Regions from separate parts of the Bacillus rugosus genome, predicted to be linked through region 1. Evidence: riboswitches for the same ligand, from Rfam matches in the RefSeq annotation. Region 1 holds a riboswitch; each other region holds the start of a gene.

Region 1 (4,590 bases):
TCCGTTTCCGTGACAGCTTTCAGCTGATCCGTGTTCAAGCCGACCGACGGAAAAAGACTCGTATCAGGTTCTATTGTTTTTTGTACAAATGGTGTTCTTGGTTTAATGTTTCTCGGCTGCTGCCATTCCGTGACAGCTGGAGACGATTCAGCAGCGATTGCTTTCCCCTTGGGCAAACGAAAGACACCGGATTCCTGATAGTCTTCTTTTTTCTCCTCTTTAGCGGGTTTCGTTTCGCAGGCCTCCTCACATGCCGGAAAATGCCCTGGCTGGCGGTGGATAAACTCCGGCGGATCCGCAATGTTGAGCCTTAACAAAACGGGTTTTCCGCAATGAGAACAAAATAAATGTCCTTTTATTCCTTCTTCAAAAAGGAATTGATAATGTTCTCTCGAATATGTATGTAAATGTATGGTTCGATCATTCAGTCGGGCGCATTTCAAAAAGGGATCCTCCCAATCAAAAAAAGGTGTTCAATACAGACAAAGACTATCATATCAAAAGAAACGTGTTTCAAAAAGTAAGTTTTAGGGAAAAGAGACAGCAGAAGGGTGGGTATCGTATGATATATGCAGGTCAAATTCAGAACCAGCAATACGCTCAATATGCAAATAGAACGATTGGACATAAGCAGGATTATGCCGGAACCGAAAAAATCAACTATGTCTCATTTCAGCGGGTATACAAGGAACTTGAAAAGCAGCAGGAGAATCAAACGGCCGCTGAAAGAAAAGTTAACGAGGCGAAACGTAAGCGCTCTCTTTATAAGAGATTGCGAGAAAAAGGAATGGGCACTTATATTAATCGATATGTATAAAAAACCGTTCACTTCCAGAGAACGGTTTTTTATGTGCGGAAAAAATCCGGGTCTCAATAGACCCGGATGCTGTTAGTCCTTAATCATTTGTAAGTGGGGAATGCCGGCATCGAGAAATTCTTTTTCAGAAAGCACGCGATACCCGTGTTTCTTGTAAAACGGCACAGCCTGCGTTTGCGCGTTTAAAATGAAACCCGAAGCGCCGCCGTCTGTCGCCGCTTTTTCGAGTGCCTTCATAATGATGCCGCCGACACCGGAGGAGCGGTGGCTTTTTAATACACAGATCCGCTCTAACTTGCCGTAGCCGTCCTTCATACGCCATCTTCCGGCGCCGACAGGCTTTTCGCCGTCATACACGACGATATGCTCCGACTCATTTTCAAGTTCGTCAATTTCTTCTTCAGCAGGCACGTTTTGTTCTTTGACAAAGACTTCTTCTCTTACATAAAATGCATCTTTCATTTGTTCTTCATTTTTTGCGATAACTGCTTCCAAACGATTATTCTCCTCCGCCTAACAAGAAGGTTTCATATACTGTCCACGATCCGTTTTCCAGCTGGTAAAGCAAGTGGAAACGGTCAACGATTTCTTCATGCGACACTTCCTGCATTTTTAATTGTCCCAGCACATCTGAATGCTCATCGTCGGAAAGATTTTGGCCGACCGTCACGTGCGGAACGAAATTATATTCCTGTTCACCAGCCAGTACACCGGTGTATAACTTTTCATTGAGTGTTTTTAATTCTTCCGTCGGCTCTGCTTTGATGTAAATGACATTATTGACAGGCGAAAATGAGCTGTATTTTGTCATTTTGAGAACCACTGGATGGGACTCCTTTGCGATGTTTCTCAGGTGGGATACAAGCTGATCCGCTTTCTCCTCTGCACATTCAAACGATGCTCTCAGCGTCAAATGGGGCGGGATTAGGGAATAGCTTGGGTCATAGCGCTTTCTGTAAGAGTTCGCAAGGTCTTGGAGTTTTTTTGATGGAAATAAAACGATTCCGTATTTCATATTATGTCCCTCCTGGAAATAAAGTATGATAGAGTGTCAAAGCATTTTTTTCAGCGCCGGCGTGATGAGCGGCTGCCAATATGTCCATTTGTGATCTCCGTCAAATGGTTCAAAAACATAATCGGAAAGCTTCTCCTCCAGCAGCTGTTTCAGCTCCTGATTCGGTTCTGTAAAGTCCAGAATGTTTCCGTCTGTCGTGTGGACCTCAGTTTCTTTTGTTCCGATCTGGTGATAAATAGAGAGGTGTTTGATATCGTCCGACTGTTTCACGGCTTCCAATACATGTTTGTCTACATAGGGAGACTGCATGATGATGTTACCGAACATATTCGGATAATCAAGCGCTGTCATAAGCGATATGGTCGCTCCGAGAGAGTCCCCTATCAGCGTTCGCCCATAGCCAACCTGATAGGTAGGGTACTCGCCATCCGCAAACGGAACGAGCTCATGGGCGATGAACCGTTTATACGCTGAAAATTTTGAGCCTTCCGGATGATAGGTATTTCGGCGCTCTTTTACATCCTTATAAGGAACACCGATAATAATGCTCCTGTCTATTTCTCGTTTGGACAGCAATTCTTCGACCTGTCTGCCAATTCTCCCCAGCCTGAAATAATCGTGGCCGTCCTGCGCGATAATGACATGGTATTTATAAAGCGGGGAGTAGTTGGACGGCAGATAAACGAGCAAAGTCATTTCTTCGTTAAGCTCTTTTGAAAAGAATTTCTTTTCTTGCACTGTGCCGTTTTTCGGTGCCATAATACATTCCTCCAGGACATCACTAGACTTTCTTGCTGTTTTTCATTATTGTACCATGAATTATTAGAAATTTCTCTCTTTAAACAGTTCGGAACTCGAAGAAAAAAGTGTTGAAATAAACTGCAAATTGCGCTAATATAAAACAATCAGAAAATTGAAATCGATATTTCTTATCGTGAGAGGTGGAGGGACTGGCCCTTAGAAACCTCAGCAACCGGCTTGTTTTGCATATGTGCAAAACGCCAAGGTGCTAAATCCAGCAAGCGTTTTTTATGCTTGGAAGATAAGAAGAAGCGTTAAACCCCTTCTTCTTATGAAGAAGGGGTTTTTTATTATGAAAAGGGAAGGTGTCAGCTATATGTCACAGCACGTTGAAACGAAATTAGCCCAAATCGGGAACCGAAGCGACGAAGTAACGGGAACAGTGAGTCCTCCTATTTATTTATCAACAGCATACCGCCACAGAGGGATCGGAGAATCAACGGGATTTGATTATGTCCGCACAAAGAATCCGACACGCCAGCTTGTTGAGGATGCGATCGCCAGCTTAGAAAATGGAGCGAGAGGGCTTGCCTTCAGTTCGGGAATGGCAGCCATCCAAACGATTATGGCTCTATTTAAAAGCGGAGACGAACTGATCGTTTCATCGGATCTATATGGCGGCACGTACCGTCTGTTTGAAAATGAATGGAAAAAATACGGATTAACCTTTCATTATGATGATTTCAGCGATGAGGACTGTTTACGCACTAAGATTACGCCGAACACAAAAGCGGTGTTTGTGGAAACACCGACAAATCCGCTCATGCAGGAGGCGGACATTGAAAAGATCGCCCGGATAACAAAAGAGCACGGTCTTCTGCTGATCGTTGATAATACATTTTATACCCCGATCTTGCAGCGTCCGCTTGAGCTGGGAGCCGACATTGTGATTCACAGTGCAACCAAGTATTTAGGCGGGCATAACGACTTGCTTGCTGGACTTGTCGTTGTAAAGGATGAGCAGCTTGGTGAGGAAATGTTTCAACATCAAAATGCGATCGGCGCCGTCCTGCCTCCGTTCGATTCGTGGCTTCTGATGAGAGGAATGAAGACACTGAGCCTCAGAATGCGCCAGCATCAGGAAAACGCGCAGGAGCTTGCGGCGTTTTTAGAAGAGCAGGATGAAATTGCCGATGTACTGTATCCCGGAAAAGGCGGCATGCTGTCCTTCCGTCTGCAAAAAGAAGAGTGGGTCAACCCATTTTTAAAAGCGCTGAAGACCATTTGTTTTGCTGAAAGCCTCGGCGGGGTGGAAAGTTTTATTACATACCCTGCCACACAGACGCACATGGATATTCCTGAAGAGATCCGCATCGCAAACGGGGTCTGCAATCGTTTGCTGCGTTTTTCGGTCGGAATTGAACATGCGGAAGATTTAAAAGAGGACCTAAAACAGGCACTATGTCAGGTCAAAGAGGGAGCTGTTTCATTTGAATAATCACAATTGGACGCTGGAAACCCAGCTCGTGCACAATCCATTTAAAACAGACGGCGCAACCGGAGCGGTCAGTGTGCCGATCCAGCACGCATCGACTTTTCACCAATCTTCATTTGAAGAGTTTGGCGGATACGATTACAGCCGCTCAGGAACGCCGACAAGAACAGCTCTCGAAGAAACAATTGCCGCACTGGAAGGCGGAACGAGAGGATTTGCTTTCAGTTCAGGCATGGCTGCGATCTCAACAGCATTTTTACTTTTGTCACAGGGCGATCACGTTCTTGTGACAGAAGATGTATACGGCGGAACCTTCCGCATGGTGACAGAGGTGTTGACCAGGTTTGGCATTGAGCATACGTTTGTTGATATGACGGATAGTAACGAAGTGGCGCGGAATATCAAGCCAAATACAAAGGTCATTTATATGGAGACACCGTCAAATCCGACACTTGGGATTACTGATATTAAAGCGGTTGTTCAGCTTGCAAAGGAAAACGGCTGTTTGACCTTTCTGGACAA
Region 2 (4,590 bases), 170 kb from region 1:
AAACAGCACGTTGGCACCTTTTGTTGTATGTTTTCTGATCCACTCCGGAAAACGGATATCGTAACAGATCAATCCTGAGCTTTTGACGCCATCAAGCTCAAAGTATCCGTCTTCGGAACCGGCTGATAAATACACATGCTCATCCATCAGCTGAAAAAGGTGGGCTTTTCTGTACTCTTTAACGATTTGTCCTTCCTTATCCGCGATGTACATTGTATTATAAACATCAGAATCATTTCTGACAGCGACCGATCCGGCGACAATATGAACGCCATGTTTTTTTGCTGTTTTCTTCAGCCAGCTCTGAGCAAAACGCCCGTCTTCATCAGCGAGCTCATCAAGGTTGGCCAGGTCATATCCGGTCGTCCATAATTCAGGAAGAACAAGAACATCAGCATGCTTGCTTTCTTTTTCGATCAAAAATTCAGCCTTTTTGATATTTTCCGAACGTTTACCGTATGAAATATCAAATTGAAGACAAGATATCGTCCATTTCATCTTTTTATCACTCCAAATTTTTCTTTACTTTTTTCATTTAACCATATATGATGATGGACTATCATTTCAAGATTTTTTTAGAAGGTGAGAATAGATGAAATTTGAACAGTCTCATGTATTGAAGGAATTGCCTAAACAATTCTTCGCTTCTCTGGTGCAGAAAGTGAACCAAAAGCTCGCAGAAGGGCATGACGTCATCAATCTCGGACAGGGAAATCCGGATCAGCCGACTCCGGAACATATCGTCGAGGAAATGAAACGAGCCGTTGCGGATCCTGAAAATCATAAATACTCGTCTTTTCGCGGCTCGTACAGTCTAAAATCAGCCGCAGCAGCATTTTATAAAAGAGAATACGGCATTGATCTTGACCCGGAAACTGAAGTCGCTATATTATTCGGCGGGAAAGCCGGTCTGGTCGAGCTCCCGCAATGCCTGTTGAATCCCGGAGATACGATTTTAGTTCCTGATCCGGGCTATCCTGATTACTGGTCAGGTGTCACACTCGCGAAAGCGAAAATGGAAATGATGCCGCTCGTAAAGGACAGGGCGTTTCTTCCTGATTACAGCAGCATCGCCGCCGAAGTGAGAGAACAGGCGAAATTGATGTATTTAAATTATCCGAATAATCCGACCGGAGCTATTGCTACATCTGAATTTTTTGAAGAAACGGTCAGTTTTGCGAAAGAAAACGGGATCTGTGTCGTTCACGATTTTGCTTATGGCGCTGTAGGGTTTGACGGCTGCAAACCGTTAAGCTTTTTGCAGACTGAAGGTGCGAAGGATATCGGAATTGAAATTTACACGCTGTCAAAAACGTATAACATGGCAGGGTGGCGGGTCGGCTTTGCCGTCGGAAACGCTTCGGTCATTGAAGCAATCAATCTTTATCAAGACCACATGTTTGTCAGTCTTTTCAGAGCGACTCAGGAGGCTGCAGCAGCGGCACTGCTAGCTGATCAGACGTGTGTGGCGGAGCAAAATGCCCGATATGAGAGCAGGCGAAACGCTTGGATCGCTGCATGCCGGGAAATCGGCTGGGATGTGACAGCTCCGGCAGGTTCATTTTTTGCATGGCTGCCTGTGCCTGAAGGCTATACTTCCGAGCAGTTCTCAGACCTTTTGCTGGAAAAAGCAAATGTGGCAGTTGCGGCTGGAAACGGCTTCGGAAAATATGGCGAGGGCTACGTCAGAGTCGGACTGCTGACAAGTGAAGAAAGTCTCAAAGAAGCCGCTTATCGAATTGGGAAACTGAACCTGTTTACCCAAAAAAGCATTGACAAGATTTGATAACGGTGGGATAATTCAAAATAATTTATAAAATCTATATTTTCTTATCAAGAGCAGGCAGAGGGACGAGCCCGATGAAGCCCGGCAACCGACTTATAAAGCACGGTGCTAATTCTTGCAGCTGGCGGCTGAGAGATAAGATTCGGACGAGAAACGAAACCTCTTTAGACGCGATTGCTGTTTGAAGAGGTTTTTTTATATGGATGTAAATGAAAGGAGCTCAGGCATGAGTGAGTTAATAGCAACATATCTCCTGACCGAACCGGGAGCCGATACAGAGAAAAAAGCAGAACAAATCGCAACAGGATTGACAGTAGGCTCATGGACAGATCTGCCTCTAGTGAAACAGGAGCAAATGCAAAAGCACAAGGGACGGGTGATAAAGGTCGAGGAAAGAGAGGGAACTCCTGCATCAGGAAAACAAGCGGTGATCACAATCGCCTATCCTGAAATCAATTTCTCTCAGGATATTCCGGCTTTACTGACAACAGTGTTTGGCAAGCTGTCGCTGGACGGAAAAATCAAATTACTCGATCTTCACTTCTCTGAGGCATTTAAGCGCACACTGCCGGGACCGAAGTTTGGCGTATACGGCATTCGGAAACTGCTGGGAGAGTTTGAGAGACCGCTGTTAATGAGCATATTTAAAGGGGTCATCGGAAGGGACCTGAGTGATATTAAAGAACAGCTCAGACAGCAGGCGCTTGGCGGAGTTGATTTGATTAAGGACGATGAAATTTTCTTTGAGACAGGGCTGGCGCCTTTTGAAACAAGAATTACAGAAGGAAAGCAAATATTGAAAGAAACGTATGAGCAAACCGGACATAAAACGCTGTATGCGGTCAATTTGACTGGACGCACGGCGGATCTGAAAGACAAAGCGAGACGCGCTGCCGAATTGGGGGCGGATGCACTTTTGTTTAATGTCTTTGCTTACGGCTTGGACGTCATGCAAAGCCTAGCGGAAGATCCCGAAATCGCAATCCCGATTATGGCACATCCAGCGGTCAGCGGGGCGTTTACGTCTTCTCCGTTCTACGGCTTTTCTCACGCTCTTTTGCTCGGAAAATTAAACCGGTATTGCGGTGCTGACTTTAGTCTCTTCCCATCTCCATACGGTTCGGTTGCGCTTCCAAAAGAAGATGCGCTGGCGATTCATGAAGAATGTGTGAGAGAGGATGCCTTTAACCAAACATTTGCCGTTCCGTCAGCAGGCATTCATCCTGGCATGGTTCCGCTTTTAATGCGGGATTTCGGTATAGATCATATTATTAACGCCGGGGGAGGCGTACACGGACATCCAAACGGTGCCCAAGGCGGGGGCAAAGCGTTCAGAGCCATAATTGATGCTGTCTTAGAAGCCCAGCCGATTGATGAAAAAGCCGAACAATGCAAGGATCTGAAGCTCGCGCTTGATAAATGGGGAAAGGTTGAAGCCGTATGACGACTCGAAAGCCTTTAATTATTTGTGATTTTGACGGAACCATCACGATGAACGACAACATTATAAGCATCATGAAAACATTCGCTCCGCCGGAGTGGACGGCATTAAAAGACGGCGTCCTTTCCAAAACGCTGTCAATCAAAGAAGGTGTCGGGCGGATGTTCGGCCTTCTGCCCAGCAGTTTAAAAGAAGAGATTACAAGATTTGTATTGGAAGATGCAAAAATCAGGGAAGGCTTTCGGGAATTTGTAGCGTTTATCAATGAGCATGAGCTGCCGTTTTATATCGTAAGCGGAGGAATGGACTTTTTTGTATATCCTTTGCTTGAAGGCATTGTGGAAAAAGATCGTATTTATTGCAACCATGCGTCATTTGACAGTGACTATATTCATATTGATTGGCCTCATTCCTGTAAAGGGACTTGCAGCAATCAATGCGGGTGCTGCAAGCCGTCGGTGATACATGAACTTTCTGAGCCAAACCAATATATCATCATGATCGGTGACTCGGTTACAGATGTGGAGGCGGCAAAGCTGTCAGACCTTTGCTTTGCAAGAGATTATTTATTAAACGAATGCCGGGAGCGGAACCTGAATCATCTCCCGTATCAAGATTTTTATGAGATAAGAAAAGATATCGAGAATGTAACGGAGGTACAGGAATGGCTGCAAAACAAGAACGCTGGAGAGAACTCGCTGAAGTAAAACGGGAATTGGCAGAAAGAGATTGGTTTCCGGCGACTAGCGGCAATCTGTCTATTAAAGTTTCTGATGAGCCTTTAACATTTCTCGTCACTGCAAGCGGAAAAGATAAACGCAAACAAACGGATGAAGATTTTCTGCTGGTGGATCAAAACGGAGAACCTGCCGAAAGCGGGCATTCTCTAAAACCGTCAGCGGAAACGCTTTTGCACACACATTTGTACAATAAAACAAATGCCGGATGCTGCCTGCACGTCCATACGGTAAACAATAATGTAATCTCAGAGCTATACGGAGACCAAAAGAAAATCACATTCAGAGGCCAGGAAATAATAAAAGCGCTCGGCCTGTGGGAAGAGGATGCAGAAGTGACCATTCCGATCATTGAAAATCCAGCTCATATTCCGATGCTCGCAGCTCTGTTTGCGGAAGAGGTCTCAGAGGATTCAGGAGCTGTTCTGATCCGAAATCACGGTATTACAGCTTGGGGCAGAACAGCATTTGAAGCAAAAAGAGTCCTTGAAGCATATGAATTTTTGTTCAGCTACCATTTGAAATTGAAAACACTCCAGCACCAGCTGGTTAAATAAAAGGAGGAACTGAAATGGCAACAATTCGAATTCATGATGAGGCAAATACAACGATTGAAAATCAAGAGG
Region 3 (4,590 bases), 370 kb from region 1:
TCAGCGATCGAAGAGGCGGGAGCGGACGGTCTTACGATGATTAACACATTAATCGGCATGAGGCTCGATTTAAAATCAGGCAAGCCGATATTAGCTAATAAAACAGGCGGACTTTCCGGTCCTGCCATAAAGCCGGTTGCCATTCGCATGGTGTATGAAGTCAGCCAAGCGGTCAATATCCCGATTATTGGAATGGGAGGCGTGCAGACGGCCGAAGATGCCTTAGAATTTCTTCTCGCGGGAGCAAGCGCGGTCGCTGTCGGAACAGCAAACTTTGTGAATCCTTTTGCATGCCCGGACATTATTGAACAGCTTCCAGCTGTTTTGAGTCAATACGGCTATCAATCAATTGAAGAGTGCATCGGAAGGAGCTGGAACCATGAAAAACAACCTGCCCATCATCGCGCTTGATTTTGCATCAGCTGAAGAAACGCTAGCGTTCTTAGCGCTCTTTCAGCAAGAACCGTTATTTGTAAAGGTTGGAATGGAACTTTTTTATCAAGAAGGGCCATCAATAGTCAAACAATTAAAAGAAAGAAATTGCGAGCTGTTTTTAGATTTAAAGCTTCATGACATCCCGACCACTGTAAACAAAGCGATGAAGCGCCTTGCCGGTCTCGGAGTGGATCTCGTCAATGTTCATGCGGCCGGAGGCAAAAAAATGATGCAAGCAGCTCTGGAAGGCTTAGAAGAAGGAACGCCGTCCGGAAAAAAACGCCCGTCACTTATCGCGGTAACCCAGCTGACAAGCACATCTGAACAAATTATGAATAATGAACTGCTGATCGAAAAGCCTCTGATCGACACGGTTGTACATTACAGCAAACTGGCAGAAGAAAGCGGGCTCGATGGAGTGGTCTGCTCTGTTCATGAAGCAAAAGCCATTTACCAAGCGGTGTCGCCTTCATTTCTCACTGTCACTCCGGGGATCAGATTGTCAGAGGACGCTGCGAATGACCAAATCCGCGTAGCGACACCCGCGATTGCAAGAGAGAAAGGTTCATCAGCAATTGTAGTAGGACGCTCGATTACAAAAGCGAAAGACCCGGTAAAAGCCTATGAAGCTGTCAGACTCGAATGGGAGGGAATCAAATCATGAAACAAATCATTGCAAAACATCTATTAGACATCCAAGCTGTATTTTTACGCCCGAACGAGCCATTTACATGGGCAAGCGGCATTTTATCGCCAATCTACTGTGACAACCGCCTTACGCTATCTTTCCCTGGGGTCAGAAATGATGTAGCCTCAGGCATCAGTAAGCTTGTCGAAGAGCATTTTCCTGATGCTGAAATGATTGCGGGCACAGCAACAGCCGGTATTCCTCATGCTGCTCTGGCGGCTGACCGTTTGAACCTTCCGATGTGTTATGTGAGAAGTAAACCAAAAGCGCATGGAAAAGGCAATCAGATTGAGGGAGCTGTGCAAAAGGGGCAAAAAACTGTCGTCATTGAAGACTTAATCTCAACAGGAGGAAGCGTACTTGAAGCTGCGGCAGCTTTACAAGCGGCTGGCTGCGAAGTGCTCGGTGTCGTCTCAATCTTTACGTACGGGCTCCCTAAAGCGCAGGAAGCGTTCACGAAAGCAGAACTGCCATACTACTCATTAACTGATTATGATACGCTCACAGAGGTCGCGCTTGAAAACGGGAATATTCATTCAGACGATCTAGAAAAACTGAAAACGTGGAAACAAAATCCCGAGTCAAAAGATTGGTTTAAAAAATAAAAAATAAATTTCGGTGATGTATAGAGGCTTCAAAGCCTTTCTGTACTTGAAAACAGGCCTCGCGGCCTGTTTTTTTATTATTCCTATAAAAAAAGTCGGGTTGACTTATGTTAGAATTGTGCTAAAATTTACTACAAATCTAAAAACTTATCAAGAGCGGCTGAGGGACTGGACCTATGAAGCCCGGCAACCTGCATAGTTTGTAAGGTGCTACTTCCAGCAAAATGAATTCCATTTTGAAAGATAAGGGCTACATGCTGTTCCTGTCTTTCTTTCCGCCGGATTGAAAGTTTTTTATTTTAAGAGGAAAAAAGGCTGTCTGTGATAACAGCAGCCGCGCATCACATTACAATTGGGAAAAGACAACCGGCAGAAAGCTACTGTTTGTTTGTCTCCGAAAGGAGGAAAGAAGAAATGTTAACGTACGATAATTGGGAAGAGCCAACGATTACATTTCCGGAAGACGATCCTTATAAAGGAGCGTTGTCAGTTTTAAAGTGGGCATACGGCCATTACGGCGACCAGCTTGTTTATGCCTGCAGTTTCGGAATTGAGGGAATCGTTCTGATTGACTTAATTTATAAAGTGAAAAAAGACGCAGAGATTGTGTTTCTTGATACAGGACTTCATTTTAAAGAAACCTATGAAACGATTGAACGAGTGAAGGAACGTTATCCGGGTCTAAATATCATCCTGAAAAAACCAGACCTTACCCTTGAGGAGCAAGCCGCAGAACATGGTGACAAACTGTGGGAAAGAGAGCCGAATCAGTGCTGCTATCTTAGAAAGATCGTTCCTTTAAGAGAGGCGCTTTCAGGACATCCAGCCTGGCTTTCCGGCCTGCGCCGCGATCAAGGGCCAAGCCGTGCCAATACGAATTTCTTAAACAAAGATGAAAAATTCAAATCAGTAAAAGTATGCCCGCTTATCCATTGGACTTGGAAAGACATTTGGAGATACACATCCCGGAATGAGCTTGACTACAATCCGCTTCATGACCAAGGATATCCTAGTATTGGCTGCGCGCCTTGTACGGCTCCTGCTTTTACTGCAGAGGATTTACGTTCAGGCAGATGGAATGGTATGGCGAAAACAGAATGCGGACTGCATGAATAAGGAGCTGCAAAATGGAACTAGCCGCTATTTTATTTAGCTTGTTTTTCGCGATGAATATTGGTGCTAGCGGCGCTGCAGCTTCGATGGGAGTTGCTTACGGCTCTGGAGCCATCAAAAAGAAAACCTACGCTTTGATCCTATGCGCAGTCGGTGTGCTGGCCGGGGCGGTCATTGGCGGGGGCGAGGTTGTAAAAACCATCAGCTCCGGGATTATCCCCGAGCAGACGATTACACTGACGATTGTTTGCATTATTATTGGAGCAGCGGCGCTTTCGCTTTTTACGGCTAATCTCCTCGGCATTCCTTTGTCGACAAGTGAAGTAACAGTCGGCGCAGTTGTCGGCGTGGGAGTGGCTTACAAAGTATTGTTTGTGAACAACCTTCTGGTGATTGTGTCGTTTTGGGTTTTTGTCCCGCTGTTCGCTTTCGGTTTCACATATTTCGTATCTAAGCTGTTTCGTTATTTTAAGATTGAAATTAAATCTTCTAAAAAGCAAAAAATTCTTGGCATTGTTTTGTTAGGTGCCGGATTTTTTGAAGCATTCTCTGCCGGCATGAACAACGTGGCGAATGCCGTTGGCCCGTTAGTAGCGGCCGGTGTGCTGGATGTAGCGAAAGGAACCTTGTATGGGGGAGCTTTTGTGGCTCTAGGCGCGCTGTTATTAGGACGGCGGGTGTTAGAAACAAACGGGAAGAAAATTACGAGATTCTCAAAAGGAGAAGGCATTCTCTTATCCGGTACAGGAGCCGGACTGGTGATCATCAGTTCTGTATTTGGGATGCCGGTGCCCTTGGCGCAAGTCACGTCATCGTCTATTATCGGAATAGGCATGGCGAAAAACGGTCCGAACGTGTTTCATAAACAAGTTGTGCAAACGATGCTGAAGGTATGGATCGTATCGCCGTTTTTATCTCTATCAATTTCTTATCTGCTTGTATCCTTGTTTTTAAAAGCGGATTATTATTCAATCTTTATCATGGTAAGTGTGCTTTTAGCGACGGGCGGTGCCGTAAGCCTGACGAAGGCCATTCGTAAAGAGAGACGCTCTGTCCACGAACAAGGCGGGGGAATCTGATTATTAATCTGAGTTATTTTATATGTTAACTAGGAGGAAATCGATATTATGAGCTTAGCACCACACGGAGGAACATTAGTAAACAGAGTAAATGAATCATATGATGTGAGCAGCATTCAAAAAGAAATTGAACTTGATTTAATTTCTTTTGCAGATTTGGAATTAATCGGAATCGGCGCATACAGCCCGATCGAAGGCTTCTTCAATGAAAAAGATTACGTATCTGTTGTCGAAAACATGCGTCTATCTTCTGGTATTGTCTGGTCTCTTCCGATCACGCTTCCGGTTGATGCGCAAAAAGCAGAGGAACTGTCAATCGGTGAAACGGTTAAATTAACGTATGAAGGAGAAACATACGGCGTTATCCAAATTGAAGACTTGTATGTTCCTGACAAACAAAAAGAAGCTGTCAATGTGTACAAAACGGATGAGCAGGAGCACCCGGGTGTTAAAAAGCTGTTCAGCCGCGGCGATACATACGTCGGCGGACCAATCACATTGATTAAAAAAGCTTCAAAACAGTTCCCAGAGTTTACGTTTGAACCAGCGGAAACAAGACGCCAGTTTGCGGAAAAAGGCTGGGAAACCATTGTCGGTTTCCAAACAAGAAATCCTGTTCACAGAGCGCATGAATACATTCAAAAAACGGCTCTTGAAACAGTAGACGGCT
Region 4 (4,590 bases), 120 kb from region 1:
TCAAGATCATTGATCGTATCTACGATGTCTTCGAAGTTGCTGTAGCACATATGTGTATGAATTTGCGTCTCGTTTTTCACGGAAGAAGTAGTTAATCTGAATGCTTCTGCCGCCCAAGTCAAATACTCATCCCAATCTTGGGTTTTTAATGGAAGGCCTTCGCGCAGCGCCGGTTCATCCACTTGAATAATTTGAATGCCTGCATCTTCAAGCGCTTTTACTTCTTTGCGAAGGGCAAGCCCAATTTGGAAGGCGATTTCTTTTCTCGAAATGTCGTTTCGAGGGAAGGACCAGTTTAAGATTGTAACAGGACCCGTCAGCATTCCTTTCACATGCTTGGATGTCAGGGATTGTGCATACACCGTGTCTTTTACTGTCATCGGTTCAATAAATTCAACATCTCCGTAAATGACTGGCGGGCGGACACAGCGTGAGCCGTATGATTGAACCCAAGCGTATTTTGTGAAGGCAAAGCCGGCCAGCTTTTCACCGAAGTATTCGACCATATCTGTCCGTTCAAATTCACCGTGCACAAGCACATCCAGCTCCAATTCTTCCTGAATATCAATCCATCGTTTTGTTTCAGCATTGATAAAGTTTTGGTACTGTTCATCAGACCATTCGTTTTTTCGCCATTTTTGGCGTGCGCTCCGCACTTCAGCGGACTGCGGGAAGCTACCGATCGTAGTCGTCGGCAAAAGCGGAAGGCCGAGAGATTCATTTTGCAGGGCTAAACGTTCTTCAAACGGAATCGGTCGTTTGAAGTCTGTATCGGTTAATTGCTCAAGCTCTTTCTTTTGTTCAGAATTTGCGCCTGTTGCAAACTGTTTGAGCGCCTGAATATCAGTTTTGGCCTGCTGAATTTGTTCGCTGATTGCCGCTTTTCCTGATACTAAACCTTCCTTCAAAGCTGTCAGCTCGGCTAGTTTTTCTTTTGCGTAGGATAATCCGTTCAGAAGATCCTTCTCCAAATGCTCATCAGGGTGCTTCGCTACCGGAACGTGCAGCAGGCTGCTGGAAGGCTGAATCCACAGTTCATCGACTTTTGCAATGCTGAGAATATCAAGAACGGCATCGAGACGTTCTTCAAGGTCCGCTTTCCAAATGTTGCGTCCATCGATAACGCCGGCTGCCAGCACTTTGTCTGTTGGGAATCCGTGTGTTTTCAGCTGTTCCAGGTTTCTGCCTTTATCGTGAACGAAATCAAGGCCAATTCCCTGTACCGGATAAGAGATCAGCTCTTCATAAGCATCAACAGAATCAAAATACGTCTGCAAAAGCACATTCAGGGATGAAAGCTCGTTTGTAATGCTTTCAAATAATTCTTTTGCGCCGCGGACATCTTCGGCAGAAGCTGTAACAAGCGCAGGCTCATCGATTTGAACCCATTTTACGCCTTCTTCCTCAAGCTCTTTCAAAAGCTGTACATATAACGGCACAAGGCGTTTTTGGATCGCTTTTGCTTCAGAGGGTTCATAGCCTTTAGCCAGCGTGACAAATGTATAAGGGCCGACAATCACAGGTTTTGTTTCAACGCCGTATTCCTGTTTGATCCGGCGATAATCTGTGAGCTGTTTGTTTCTTGTCAGGCGGAACTCAATGCTCTCGTCATATTCAGGAACGATGTAATGGTAGTTTGTATTAAACCATTTTGTCATTTCACTTGATACGGCGTCTTTTATTCCGCGGGCAATAGCGAAGTATGTATCGGTAGCGTCAGTCAAATGTCTGAATCGTTTCGGAATCCAGTTGAAGCTGACTGCTGTGTCGAGTACATGGTCATACTGTGTGAAATCAGAAACAGGCACAACATCAATCTGCTGGTCAATTTGTGTTTTTACTGCGGATAAAAATAGGTCGTCGATTTGCTTTAAAAACGTATCTTTATCAGTGCTGCCTTTCCAATACGCTTCAAGTGCTTTTTTCCATTCTCTGTTCAGTCCAATTCTCGGAAATCCTACATTCGATGTTTTGATGGTTGTCATTGTTTCTCCTCCTTTATATGTAAAACACTCTTGTTAACCCGCGGATACAGGCTGCTAAGAGGTTTTCTCACAACAAAAAGCCTCTTTCCCATGAGAGAAAGAGGCTTTTCTGCGTAAAACACTGCCTCTCTCATCTCTCAGACACAATCTGATGGAATTAGCACCGTGCCTTATGAGACATCAGTCTCGGCGCGAAAAGCAGTGCGCCCCATTTCACAATGGAATTACGGTCGGTTGCTGTTGGGGTCAAAAGGCCAATCCCTCGCCCAACTCTCGATAAGAGAAAATGTTATTAATTTTTTGAAAAGTTGAATCATTTGTTGGTAATCTTAACAGTATTTCAAATTCGTTGTCAACATAGAATTTGAAACTTTATTTTTAATATTCAGTTTATATTATATAAGAAAAATAATTTTATAGGGTCATCAAATGTGATTGCTCTGCTCTTTCTGCCAGTTCATCAGGAGCGGTTAAATACAGGAATCCATTACCTGCCAGCGTTTTTGCAATATCAAGCGGAAGTGTCCTGCGGATCAGCTGTGCATAAACCTCAGGTTCAGAAAGCTTTCTTTGAAATGATTCTTCTTCATAGCTTTTGATTAAAGCAAGCGCTCCGCTGACATGAGGGGCAGCCATTGAAGTGCCGGTAAGCTTACCGTACTTCTTGTTAGGAAGGGTTGATAATATATTTTCTCCCGGTGCCACAAGATCAATCTCTTTATTCGCGTTAGAAAATTCTGATAATTCTCGCGCTACGGAAACAGATCCAACAGCGATGACTTCATTATATGCTGCAGGGTAGGAAAGCTCTTCTGTGCGTTCGTCGCCGTCACCTTCATTTCCCGCTGCGCAAACGACAAGCACTCCATTTTTGACGGCGTTTTTCACTGCTTCTGCCAGCTCTGGCACATCGCTAGGACCGCCAAGGGACATTGAGATGATATCGACTTTCTGTTCCACAGCGTAGTTAATGCCGTTAATAATCCATTCGTATTGTCCGCTGCCGTTTTCACCGCCAAGAACCTTCACAATCAATAGGCTTGCCTCAGGCGCAACTCCGGCAATGCCGCCGTTTGAATCATTAGCTGCAATCGTTCCGGCGACGTGTGTGCCATGTCCGTTGTAGTCGGAAATCGCATCTTCCTTGCCGCCGTCATCATCTGTGAAGTTCTTTCCGCCGATGATTTGGTTTTTTAAATCAGGATGGCTTGTATCGCAGCCTGTGTCCAATACAGCAATTTTTACATTTTTGCCTTTTACCCCTTTTGCCCACATTTCTGGCGCCTTAATCACTTTAATACCCTCAGGAAGCTCGTTTACATCCATAAACTGCTCATTCGTCACATACGGGATCAAGCGGATTTCACCATTCATAAAAAAGCCCTCCTTTTTTATGCTTACAAGTGGATTCAAGGGTGTTGCCTCATATTATATGAAAAAAACAACCGTTCGGACAGAGCCATTTGAAGCATTTTGAAAAAATAGGATACAACCCAAAGAATTAGTAATTTTCAAAATATTGGATGGGTTTAACGTGTATGACTGGGATTCAGCTGTCAGTCAAGTTATAATAGTGTTGGGGAAAGGAGCAGTGTGATGAAACTGAATGAAAAATTATATGCATTTTTTTCAGAGCATGTGGAACAAATGGCCGAGGAATGGATTGAAACAATGGAGGAAAGTGATCCGAATTCGCTTTACGCCTTACATAATGCATCTGTAACGGAAGAATTGAAAGAGCAGGACAGAGAGTTTTACCGGCATCTGAATTACATGTATGTTTTACCGGAAAAACAATTTCTCGAAGAATTTCAAGAGTGGGTCATTGAGCTGACGAACGATCAAAAGCATCTCGACACTCCGGTTCAGTATGTCATTCGGGAGTTTATGAGAAACCGGAGATTATATACGAAGTATTTTGAGAAGTTCGCAGATGAAAACGAGTCGGCGTTTGAATCGGGAGAGAAACAAAAATGGGCAGATTTGATTGTAAAAGTATTTGATTTTACCATTTATACATTCGTCGATCACGCTGAAATGAATGCCAAACAGCAATTAAACGCCCAAAGAGAAATGATATTGGAATTAAGCTCGCCTATCATTACATTGAGCAAATCAACAGCTCTGCTTCCGCTTGTAGGTGACATTGATACAGAACGCGCAAAGTTTATTCTGGAAAACACGCTTCAGGCTTGTGCAAAAAGACGCGTGGAGCATCTGTTAATCGATCTGTCAGGTGTTGTGGTGGTTGATACGATGGTAGCGCACCAAATCTTTAAATTGATTGAGGCGCTCAATTTGATCGGTGTACGGTCAACCCTGTCAGGAATCAGGCCTGAAATTGCGCAAACCGCTGTACAGCTAGGGATTGATTTTTCGAATATTACAATTAAAACCAATCTTGCCCAGGCATTAAATTATCATCAATAAGAAAAAAGCCGCTATCGACCGATAGCGGCTTTTTATGAGGCAAAAGATAAAGATACGAGAAAAGATCCTGCGAATAACAAGAGAACGAGGCAAAAGAACAGCCAGTCGCGGCGGTTGACGGTCAGCGTCCGATAATATGTCCGATTGCTGCTTCCTGTAAATCCTTTCGATTCCA

The links. A riboswitch is a leader RNA that binds a small molecule or an ion and turns the genes downstream of it on or off. The one in region 1 is predicted to bind S-adenosylmethionine.
Region 2: it holds a riboswitch for S-adenosylmethionine, as region 1 does, so the genes downstream of both, mtnW (2,3-diketo-5-methylthiopentyl-1-phosphate enolase) here and metI (cystathionine gamma-synthase/O-acetylhomoserine thiolyase) in region 1, are expected to answer to the same signal.
Region 3: it holds a riboswitch for S-adenosylmethionine, as region 1 does, so the genes downstream of both, M0696_RS08465 (phosphoadenylyl-sulfate reductase) here and metI (cystathionine gamma-synthase/O-acetylhomoserine thiolyase) in region 1, are expected to answer to the same signal.
Region 4: it holds a riboswitch for S-adenosylmethionine, as region 1 does, so the genes downstream of both, metE (5-methyltetrahydropteroyltriglutamate--homocysteine S-methyltransferase) here and metI (cystathionine gamma-synthase/O-acetylhomoserine thiolyase) in region 1, are expected to answer to the same signal.

What each region holds. Positions count from the first base shown of each region.
Region 1 covers NZ_CP096590.1:1,283,354-1,287,943, forward strand. The annotation lists gene M0696_RS06510 (ATP-dependent helicase) at 1-443, opposite strand, end outside; gene M0696_RS06515 (hypothetical protein) at 563-817, shown strand; gene M0696_RS06520 (GNAT family N-acetyltransferase) at 890-1,312, opposite strand; gene M0696_RS06525 (YjcG family protein) at 1,317-1,832, opposite strand; gene M0696_RS06530 (esterase family protein) at 1,869-2,591, opposite strand; SAM riboswitch class I at 2,759-2,881, shown strand; gene metI (cystathionine gamma-synthase/O-acetylhomoserine thiolyase) at 2,950-4,071, shown strand; gene metC (cystathionine beta-lyase) at 4,064-4,590, shown strand, end outside.
Region 2 covers NZ_CP096590.1:1,449,145-1,453,734, forward strand. The annotation lists gene M0696_RS07425 (carbon-nitrogen family hydrolase) at 1-498, opposite strand, end outside; gene mtnE (methionine-glutamine aminotransferase) at 593-1,786, shown strand; SAM riboswitch class I at 1,828-1,928, shown strand; gene mtnW (2,3-diketo-5-methylthiopentyl-1-phosphate enolase) at 2,013-3,230, shown strand; gene mtnX (2-hydroxy-3-keto-5-methylthiopentenyl-1-phosphate phosphatase) at 3,227-3,934, shown strand; gene M0696_RS07445 (methylthioribulose 1-phosphate dehydratase) at 3,892-4,521, shown strand; gene mtnD (acireductone dioxygenase) at 4,536-4,590, shown strand, end outside.
Region 3 covers NZ_CP096590.1:1,651,219-1,655,808, forward strand. The annotation lists gene M0696_RS08450 (dihydroorotate dehydrogenase) at 1-411, shown strand, start outside; gene pyrF (orotidine-5'-phosphate decarboxylase) at 380-1,099, shown strand; gene pyrE (orotate phosphoribosyltransferase) at 1,096-1,728, shown strand; SAM riboswitch class I at 1,873-1,978, shown strand; gene M0696_RS08465 (phosphoadenylyl-sulfate reductase) at 2,143-2,844, shown strand; gene cysP (sulfate permease) at 2,856-3,920, shown strand; gene sat (sulfate adenylyltransferase) at 3,969-4,590, shown strand, end outside.
Region 4 covers NZ_CP096590.1:1,407,623-1,412,212, forward strand. The annotation lists gene metE (5-methyltetrahydropteroyltriglutamate--homocysteine S-methyltransferase) at 1-1,985, opposite strand, end outside; SAM riboswitch class I at 2,113-2,268, opposite strand; gene isp (serine protease Isp) at 2,400-3,359, opposite strand; gene rsbRB (RsbT co-antagonist RsbRB) at 3,582-4,415, shown strand; gene thiX (energy-coupling factor transporter transmembrane component T family protein) at 4,448-4,590, opposite strand, start outside.